DNA from 2 places in the Butyrivibrio sp. XBB1001 genome. Region 2 is predicted to be linked to the other one. Evidence: riboswitches for the same ligand, from Rfam matches in the RefSeq annotation. Region 2 holds a riboswitch; the other holds the start of a gene.

Region 1 (4,474 bases), on a different contig from region 2:
AAAAGAGCTGCATCTGTAATATCCTCAGCTGTCATCTGCCTGATTCTGACAATTCCAGGGGTCTTACGGGATTCAAGCTTTCTCTTCTCCCTATCTGTAGTCTCACCAGCGCCTTTTTCCCTGGCTTCCCTTTCAGCCTGGGATAGCCTTAGATACTCAGGTGCAAATTCGTCAGAAGAGACCATCCTGCCCTCTTTAGCATACTGCATGGCAAGAGCGCAAAGTGCTGCTCCATTCTGCCTGTTCTGGTGCATAGGAGCAATAGAAAATGGAACCTTCAAAAGTTCCTCAATCTCGTCATGATAAGCTGGAACACCATCTCCCAAAAGAACTACAGGCTTGCCAATTTCATTGATCCTTGCAGCGATATCCTCGATAGATGTGGCAAACTGCTCATGGATCACCTGCATGTCAAAGGTTCTCTCAAGGCTCTTGCCTTCTCTCGTTTTGGGCACGAAGGTATAAAGACCTGTGTACACCTGCTTTCTCTTAGCATCCATCATAGGGCATATTATCTTTTCTACTCCATACAGGTTATACGCAATGGCATCCACTGTAGGAATCGGTATTATCGGTTTATCAAGAGCAAGGGCCAGTCCCTTGGCTGTGGCACTTCCAATACGAAGGCCGGTAAAAGAGCCAGGCCCCTTTGCCACAGCTATAGCATCAATGCTGGACAGATCAAGATGTATCTTCTTGCTGATGTCCTCAAGCATTGGCATTAAAATCTCAGAATGTGTTGTTTTATATTGAACTGAAAACTGGGAAACAAGCATATCGCCATCAGCAATAGCCACAGCTCCCACCAGTCCTGATGTGTCAATTCCTAATATCTTCATAATCTACTCTTTATCTAATAAATTTATTTCTTGGTCATAGTGATCAGACGATAATCAAAACCTTTTTCAAGATTCTTTTCAATGACTATCTCTGTGTAATGTTCTGGCAAAAGTTCCTCTATAAGATTAGCCCACTCCACAAAGCAGATTCCATCTCCATAGAAATAGTCCTCATACCCAATCTCGTCCATTTCGCTCACATCGCCGATCCTGTACACATCAAAATGGTAAAAGGGGATTCGGCCTTCATCATACACCTGCAAAATAGTGAATGTAGGACTGCTGACAGGCCCTTCTATTCCCAGGCCTCTTGCTACTCCCTGGGTAAGCACCGTTTTGCCAACTCCAAGATCACCCACAAGAGTATACACCATTCCAGGCTGAGCATTTTCTCCAATTCTACGACCAATTTCAAAGGTTTCCTGAGCGCTAAACGTCTCATGCTTTGTAACAATATCCATAAAAGCCTCACAAAAACATAATTTCTCTTTTATAGTATATCATAAAAATGGCGCCCCTCCAAAAAGGGCGCCATCTCTAAACTTATTTAGTTTTGAAAATATTTATGCCTCAACAACTTTCTTTTTGGGTACTGCCATCTGGTCAGCCTTAAGAATTGGGCTAAGCTGCTTGTATACAAGGAATGTGATTGCCGAATCAGCAAGTCCCTTAACAAGGTTAAATGGAGCAACTGCAAAGAGACAGAATGTAGTTACATTCGTGATAGCAGGATTGATTGCAGCTCCCATCTGTACAAAAGCATCAATTCCGCTTCCGAACATGATTGCATAAGCAGGAAGAAGGAAAAATGCATTAAGAAGTGCTCCTACAAGTGAAATACAAGCTGTTCCAACAAAGCAGCTGATAAGGGCAGCTTTTCTAGTTTTCTTAAATCTGTAGATGATTGTTGAAGGCAGAATAAATGCAGCTCCTACAACAAAGTTTGCAATCTCACCTACAAATCCGGAAGTTGTTCCCTGAAGAAGGATGTTGAGAGCAACCTTTATAAACTCAATCATTACGCCTACAAGGGGCCCAGCAGCAAATCCGCCTATAAGAGCTGGAATATCACTAAAGTCAAACTTATAAAAGCCTGGCGCAAAGAAAAGTGGAAACTCAAGGAACATAAGAACAAATGCAATAGCTGAAAACACACCAGTTATGGCAATCTTTCTGACGCTTAAAAGTCCTTCTGCATGTCCTGTGAGCTCTTTTTCCTTCTTGCTGGCAATCTTCTCCGCAACGATAGTAATTGCAATAGCGCCTACGATCAAAAGCACCAATGCCAGGAAGGTTGTCCAGTTGTTTCTTACTGTGTCGAATAGTGTCTGTGTCTCGTTCATGTTTTTCTCTCCTTTTCACATCGGGTTGATAAAACTGAGAGATTGGGTTCTCGCACCATTATTTCTGGGCAAAAGAAAAAGCTCCAAGTCAAAAACAAGACCTGGGGCTATTAATCCATAAAACCTTTTCTCATTCTTCTCTCATCCAGACTATACTGTCGGTTTTGGAATTGCACCAAATCAACCGCCTAAGCGGGTCGCGGACTATACCGCCGGTTGGGATTTACACCCTGCCCCGAAGAATCTTTTTTCTAAAACTTATATTAGACTTCTATATATACTGTTGTCAATACTAATTGTATATAATTTAATTTTTCTTTTTATCAAGCATGTTTCATCTTAAACTTCTGGATATCTCTGTCGGAGTCCACCTTCTCAATCTGTCCTCCAAGGTCGCGGATCTTCTGATCAAAATCCTCATAACCTCTCTCAATATACTTGATATCCTCTACTGTAGAATACCCCTCTGCAGTAAGAGCTGCAATTACAAGCGCAGCGCCTGCACGAAGATCAGGAGCAGAAACAGTAGCACCGGTATACTTGTCCACACCCTCTATGATAGCTGTGCTACCCTCAACCTTGATGCTGGCTCCCATTCTGGTAAGCTCATCTACATACTTGAATCTATTTTCAAAAATGCTCTCTGTTACAATACTGATTCCACTGGCAAGTCCCAAAGCTACTGTAATCTGTGGCTGCATATCCGTAGGATATCCTGGATATGGAAGGGTCTTGACATGTGTGTTCTGAAGTCTTCTGGTAGCTACTACTCTAACCGCATCATCAGACTCATGGATCTGACATCCCATCTCAATAAGCTTGGCACTTATTGATTCCAAATGCTTGGGGATAACGTTCTTGACAGTAATGTCACCCTTGGTAGCAGCGGCTGCGAGCATGAATGTTCCAGCCTCAATCTGATCCGGAATGATCGTATACTCTGTTCCATGAAGTCTCTCAACGCCCTTGATCCTGATAACATCAGTTCCAGCGCCCTTGATATTAGCTCCCATACTATTAAGGAAGTTAGCAAAGTCAACTACGTGAGGCTCCTTGGCAGCATTCTCTATTATGGTCTTACCTTCTGCCATCGATGCAGCCATCATGATATTGATAGTAGCTCCTACGCTCACAACATCTAGATAAATATGACTTCCAACAAGTGCATCGGCGCGGGCATCTATTATGCCGTGTCCAATATTGACCTTAGCTCCAAGCGCAGTAAAGCCCTTGATATGCTGGTCAATAGGTCTAAGGCCTATGCTACAGCCTCCTGGAAGAACTACTCCAGCTTGTTTGTATTTACCAAGAAGTGCTCCCAAAAGGTAATAAGAAGCTCTTATTTTCTTAATATCATCGTTATCAAAAATATAATCTTTTATCTGTGAAGCATTTATCTTGACTGAATGTCTGCCAGTCTTCTCAACAAAGGCTCCTGAACTTCTGATAGCCTGGAGCATTGCATTTGTATCTGATTCATCTGGCACATTATCTATATAGACGGTCTCATCTGACATGATAGCAGCGGCCAAAATAGCCAGTGCAGCATTCTTGGCACCGCCAATCTCAACCTCTCCTACAAGGGGATTTCCGCCCTTTATTACATATTTTTCCATGAGCAACCTCTCTGTTGCGTGTACAATCTTCTTAAAACAAACAAATAATATTTATATCACAAACATACAACTTTGTAAAACTACCTCTTAAAAGCATACAACTTATTACGCTTTAATTCAAATAATTAAGAGGGTTCACCTGAGAACCGTTTATAAGGATTTCAAAGTGAAGGTGTGGTCCAGTAGAAACACCAGTATTACCTGAAAGTGCAATCTTCTGCCCCTGTGATACCTTCTGTCCTGTAGAAACAAGTACCTTGGAAAGGTGTCCATATCTTGTTTCCCTTCCATCTGCATGCTTGATATATACACAATAACCGTATCCGCTTCCCCATCCGGCTCTTGTAACTGTTCCCGAAGAAGATGCCACAACAGCGGTTCCTACTGGTGTTGCCCAGTCAACTCCCTTGTGGTAAGTAGAAGCTCCCTTTTTAGGTGCACTTCTTCTTCCAAATCCAGAAGTAAGTCTTCCACCGGAAATTGGCTTGATATAAGTAGGTGGTACAATAGTTCCCCTCTCTACAATCTTGGGAACTGCAGGGTAAGTCACTTCCTCTTTTTCTATCTCTCTGCCATTTTCACTCTTGTCTGTATAGCTTATCAGAGCAACAACCTTACGATGGCCAGCTGATGGCTCCTGCAGGACCTTGGACTGTGTTGTATACCAGCTGTTGTT
Region 2 (4,474 bases):
CCCAATCAAGATCAAGAGAAGGTTTTCTTTTTACCCAAGGACGTGGATCAATAAACATGAGTTCAGGATTTTTCTCGCCTTTGCTTGCTTTTCTTCCCCAATATGTATAGATTTCATCTCGCCCAAGCCACTCTCTTAAATCCGGAACATCATTTTCGTTAAGCACACGAATGATCAATCTGTCCGTTTCAAGAATTGGCTTGTCTATTGCATAATCATTTAACATAGTCTCCTCCATCTACTATCCCGATTTGTCATCGTCTATACTACTGGAAGTTAAACATCTTTAGCCATATAATTAAATCTTTTGACGGTTATGAACTGCACACAACTTACATACCTGCAGCTACTCCTTCCAAGAGATTTGTAATTCTGGTTCACTCATCTACTTACTGTAGGATTGGTGGAATCATGATTCACAGTAATTTTTCCTAGTGTAATCTTGCGCAATAACTTATCGTTTATTATTACTTCATGTTTGGGCAGGATTTCTTCCTGATAATACTCTCCATCCCAGTTTAGAAGCTCATCTGGCTCTTTATCATACTTACTAAAGTTCTGCTCGCCAGAGAGCTTCTTCGCATATTTTGAAGCAATCACATGCCTATTATGCATTTCAATGATAAGCTCTTCATTCAGTCCCGTTACTTCAAGCTGCAAGGGAGTCATGTTTAGATAAAGAGCTCTTGCCTCTCCTATAGTCTGTGATGTCAGCTCCTCATCGCGGCCAATCCCTGATCTGACCGCTTCCGCGTAGTATATCTGATCACATATACAAGTGTTCAAGGCAACCTTTTTAGCATAATCGCAGACGAACTGCGAATCAGGGCCGGCAGAAAAATGCGTATTCCACCAGTGCTTCGGATTTTCAGGATCATACAAGAGTGCCTGGTTTTGTACAAAGCTCTCTACTTCGTAAATGTAATATCCAAATTCTCTAAGAGTAATGTCTGTTCCGTCAACAGATATCACCGTATCATCCAGATGATCCTCATAGTCGAATCTTGTAAGCATTTTTCCGGCAATAGCAAAAAGAACCAACATGACGTTAGCTATGATTATGGCGATAATGGTTTTCTTATTGGATAATCTCATCAATACTCCTGAAAATGAAACTAACACTGTACCTACATTGACCTTATCACGCACACCTCAGAAATTATATAGTACCTTTTGTCAATACCAATCGTATGTTACTTTAATCAGTTAGTCACTTCAAATGACTTTATCAGATTCACCATCTCTATTGCTCCCTGTGCACATTCAAAGCCCTTATTGCCAGCCTTGGTACCAGCACGCTCAACGGCCTGCTCGATAGTATCTGTGGTGAGTACTCCGAACATCACAGGAATTCCAGAGTTCATACTGACCTGCAATCTAGACTTGAATCATCGGCCATAACCGTAGATACCCCAACCATGATCCCGGAGAGGTTTTTACGCAGTCTGTGAACATTTTTTCTGGCCGCATCCCCTGTGATCCACTTGGACTGGCCGCTTGATGTTGCTATCTTGCCATCTGCTGTCATAGCGTACTTCATCACCACATAGGGAAGTTTAGAAGCCATATATTTATTGAAAACTCTATTGAGCTTTTTACATTCTGCTTCCAACACTCCAACCTCTACCCTGATGCCGGTTTCTGCAAGAATTCTGGCGCCTTTCCCCGCCACAACAGGGTTCACATCCAAGGTTCCTATGACCACTCTCTCTATCCCGCTCTCAATTATCGCCTCTGTACAGGGCGGCGTTTTGCCGTAATGACAGCATGGCTCAAGAGTGACATACATTGTTGCTCCCTTTGGTGATTTCCTACAATTTTTCAGTGCGTTTCTCTCGGCGTGGAGCTCGCCATATTTCTCGTGGTAGCCCTCACCTATAATTTCCCCATCTTTGACAATCACTGCTCCCACCATGGGATTTGGGCTGACAAAGCCTGCACCTTTTCTGGCAAGTTCCAGGGCCCGTTCCATGTATTTTCTATCTTCCATCCTCTCCTCCAAAAAAAATTTAAATATTGAAAAAGCCCCGGAAACCTAAGCTCCGAGGCAAAAATAAACTCTTTTTCCAGTAATATAAAGGCATAACTGTAATACTTCATATCAGCGGCCTTGTAAAAAGAAAAGCTCTGAGATATAAAATCTCAGAGCAATACATTACTAAAAGAACCATCTTCTTCCATCCAGACTATACTGTCGGCTTCGGAATCACACCGAATCATGCCTTGCGGCTCGTGGGCTATACCACCGGTAGGGAATCACACCCTGCCCTGAAGATACTATTTAATTGTGTACATGATACCTCATGGTACTATATTAGTCAACTGTTTATCGAAAGAAGTGACAACAGATCAGTAAAAGCCCTGTAATACTTGAACTGATACTGATTCCACTGATTCTTTTTCCCAACACTTGTAATGATAAGTATGCACTCTTTTTGGTTTATGTCAAAAAATCTTATGATGAGCAGAGAGTATATCCCCCTGTTCACAAGAAAATCCTTGATGGCATGTGCGTGTGGAGGTAGCATCTCCAGGCGATTTATAACTACAAAATCCCCAAGGGAAAAATATTTCTCTTTTGCCTCACTATTAAGAATGCCCAGAACAAAATCAATGGCATCCTGATCATTTATAACACTACTACCCGTGGCATATCTGAACTTAAAGGGATTTCCTTCAAACAGCATAACATTTTGAAACTCAAAGGTTTCCGCAAATTCATTCATGAATTTCTCATAATTGTTATCTTTATTATGAAGAGCTGTATCAAACATCCTCACAATTACATCACCACAGGAAACATCTCTTTCATTCGCCATGCCAGAAGACTCATTCTTAAGCTTAATATCCTCCATAGTGCCATGCTTTTCCCGTGTGTAAACAATATATCTGTTTCTGCCCTTTTTCTTGGCCAGATACAGGCAGTGATCCGCCAGCATAAAAAGATCATCGTAGCAATCTGCATCATTCGGAAATACAGCTGCACCAATAGAAACCGAAAGAGGCGTATCCTTGTCCATCCCCTTGTCAGGAAAAGTTGAGCTAACCTTATTCTTGATGCCCTTTAGTATAGGCCTTATCTGATCCTCTGACATAATATTGTATAAAACAATAAAAAACTCATCTCCGCCAAAGCGCCCGGAAACACCATGCGTCCCTACTTCATTGGATATTATATCTGCCACTTTTTTGATAACTTCGTCGCCAAACTGATGACCATAGCTGTCATTGACGCTCTTAAAGAAGTCCACATCTATTATAGCTACAGCTGTTCCCTCAAGGCGCCTGTCATCTATCCTCTCCTTGGCAATCCTGATAATATCAGTCTTATCTATAAGACCGGTAAGGGAATCATGCTTGATATCATTAACCTTGATTAATTCGTTATCTCTTCTTAGCTGAATGTGACCTACTACACCCTCACTATTTGCTCCATAGAAAATAAAAGCCTCATCTAATACGGTATGTGTCACACTTGGATCATCACTTAAAATATTGCCATCTATTATAGTAGTGCTCCTGCCTACACCAGATTTAACCTGGGTTATAAAGCTCTTAACGGCATGCCGCTGCTCTTCATCCGCCTTAGCAAGCAAAAGCTCCTCAAATTCACTAATGGAATAAGTTCCTGTATCAAAATATGCACGCTCAGTATTATATATCTCCACTGTTCCAAGATCCTTGTCGTACTCAAAAAAAACATCCTCGTACAGATCAAGCTGTGTTCTATAAGCGTTAATTGCCTTCATTAGAGAAGAATGCGCATTTAAAAAATCCTGCGCATTGACTACAGTAAGCCTTATCAGATCATTATCATCCTGTGCCCGCATATAAGTGTAATACATAGTATCAGGAGCCAGGATTTTACTGGGATAAAAGGTGCCATCGCAATTCTTGATATTTTTTTTATATATTTCCATATCCTCGACGGCAATCAGCTCATACATAGGCTTAACAACAAAATCGCCAAGAGCATCATAAACTTCTGCATCTGCAGAAATTATCCTCTGATCATCTCTGGATATGATTATTTCATGAAAACTTACGTCTTTCATATGGCTATTCCTATCTGAATAACGATAATTAATCCCACATTAAAATTTTAATGCATAGGTTTTTTACGGTCAACACTTGTAATTTTCTTAATGTTGCACGCTATAACATTTTGTGCGATTTATTATAGCATATATTTATGTTTTTTCTAAAAAAATAATATCGCTTGCAGCGTTCTAGATTCTTTATGAAGAAAGCATGTTACTTGCAGCGTTCTAGATTCTTCATACAGAAAAAATAGCCCGGCACATCTGTGCCGGGCTATTCCGAATCATTTATGTTTGATTTTTATATATTATCCCTCAATAGCTATCAGATTCTTTTCTGGAATCTTCTTCTCCAAGGCTTTCTTGGCCAGTGTCAGCGTAAGTACACCGTGCCTGTAGGTAGCCTCAATGTCTTCCTTCTCTACATTATCGCC

Evidence for each region. A riboswitch is a leader RNA that binds a small molecule or an ion and turns the genes downstream of it on or off. The one in region 2 is predicted to bind FMN.
Region 1: linked by a shared signal. The riboswitch ahead of G631_RS0106435 (ECF transporter S component) and the one ahead of ribD (bifunctional diaminohydroxyphosphoribosylaminopyrimidine deaminase/5-amino-6-(5-phosphoribosylamino)uracil reductase RibD) in region 2 are both predicted to bind FMN.

Annotation. Positions count from the first base shown of each region.
Region 1 covers NZ_AUKA01000003.1:317,749-322,222, reverse strand. Annotated here, with positions in the region: gene tsaB (tRNA (adenosine(37)-N6)-threonylcarbamoyltransferase complex dimerization subunit type 1 TsaB) at 1-839, opposite strand, end outside; gene tsaE (tRNA (adenosine(37)-N6)-threonylcarbamoyltransferase complex ATPase subunit type 1 TsaE) at 863-1,300, opposite strand; gene G631_RS0106435 (ECF transporter S component) at 1,403-2,182, opposite strand; FMN riboswitch at 2,312-2,429, opposite strand; gene G631_RS0106430 (UDP-N-acetylglucosamine 1-carboxyvinyltransferase) at 2,506-3,798, opposite strand; gene G631_RS0106425 (M23 family metallopeptidase) at 3,911-4,474, opposite strand, start outside.
Region 2 covers NZ_AUKA01000017.1:65,734-70,207, reverse strand. Annotated here, with positions in the region: gene G631_RS0113385 (GNAT family N-acetyltransferase) at 1-226, opposite strand, end outside; gene G631_RS0113380 (hypothetical protein) at 382-1,095, opposite strand; partial or broken gene G631_RS19250 (6,7-dimethyl-8-ribityllumazine synthase) at 1,203-1,370, opposite strand; partial or broken gene ribD (bifunctional diaminohydroxyphosphoribosylaminopyrimidine deaminase/5-amino-6-(5-phosphoribosylamino)uracil reductase RibD) at 1,370-1,990, opposite strand; FMN riboswitch at 2,166-2,280, opposite strand; gene G631_RS0113365 (GGDEF domain-containing protein) at 2,319-4,055, opposite strand; gene G631_RS0113360 (Hsp20/alpha crystallin family protein) at 4,349-4,474, opposite strand, start outside.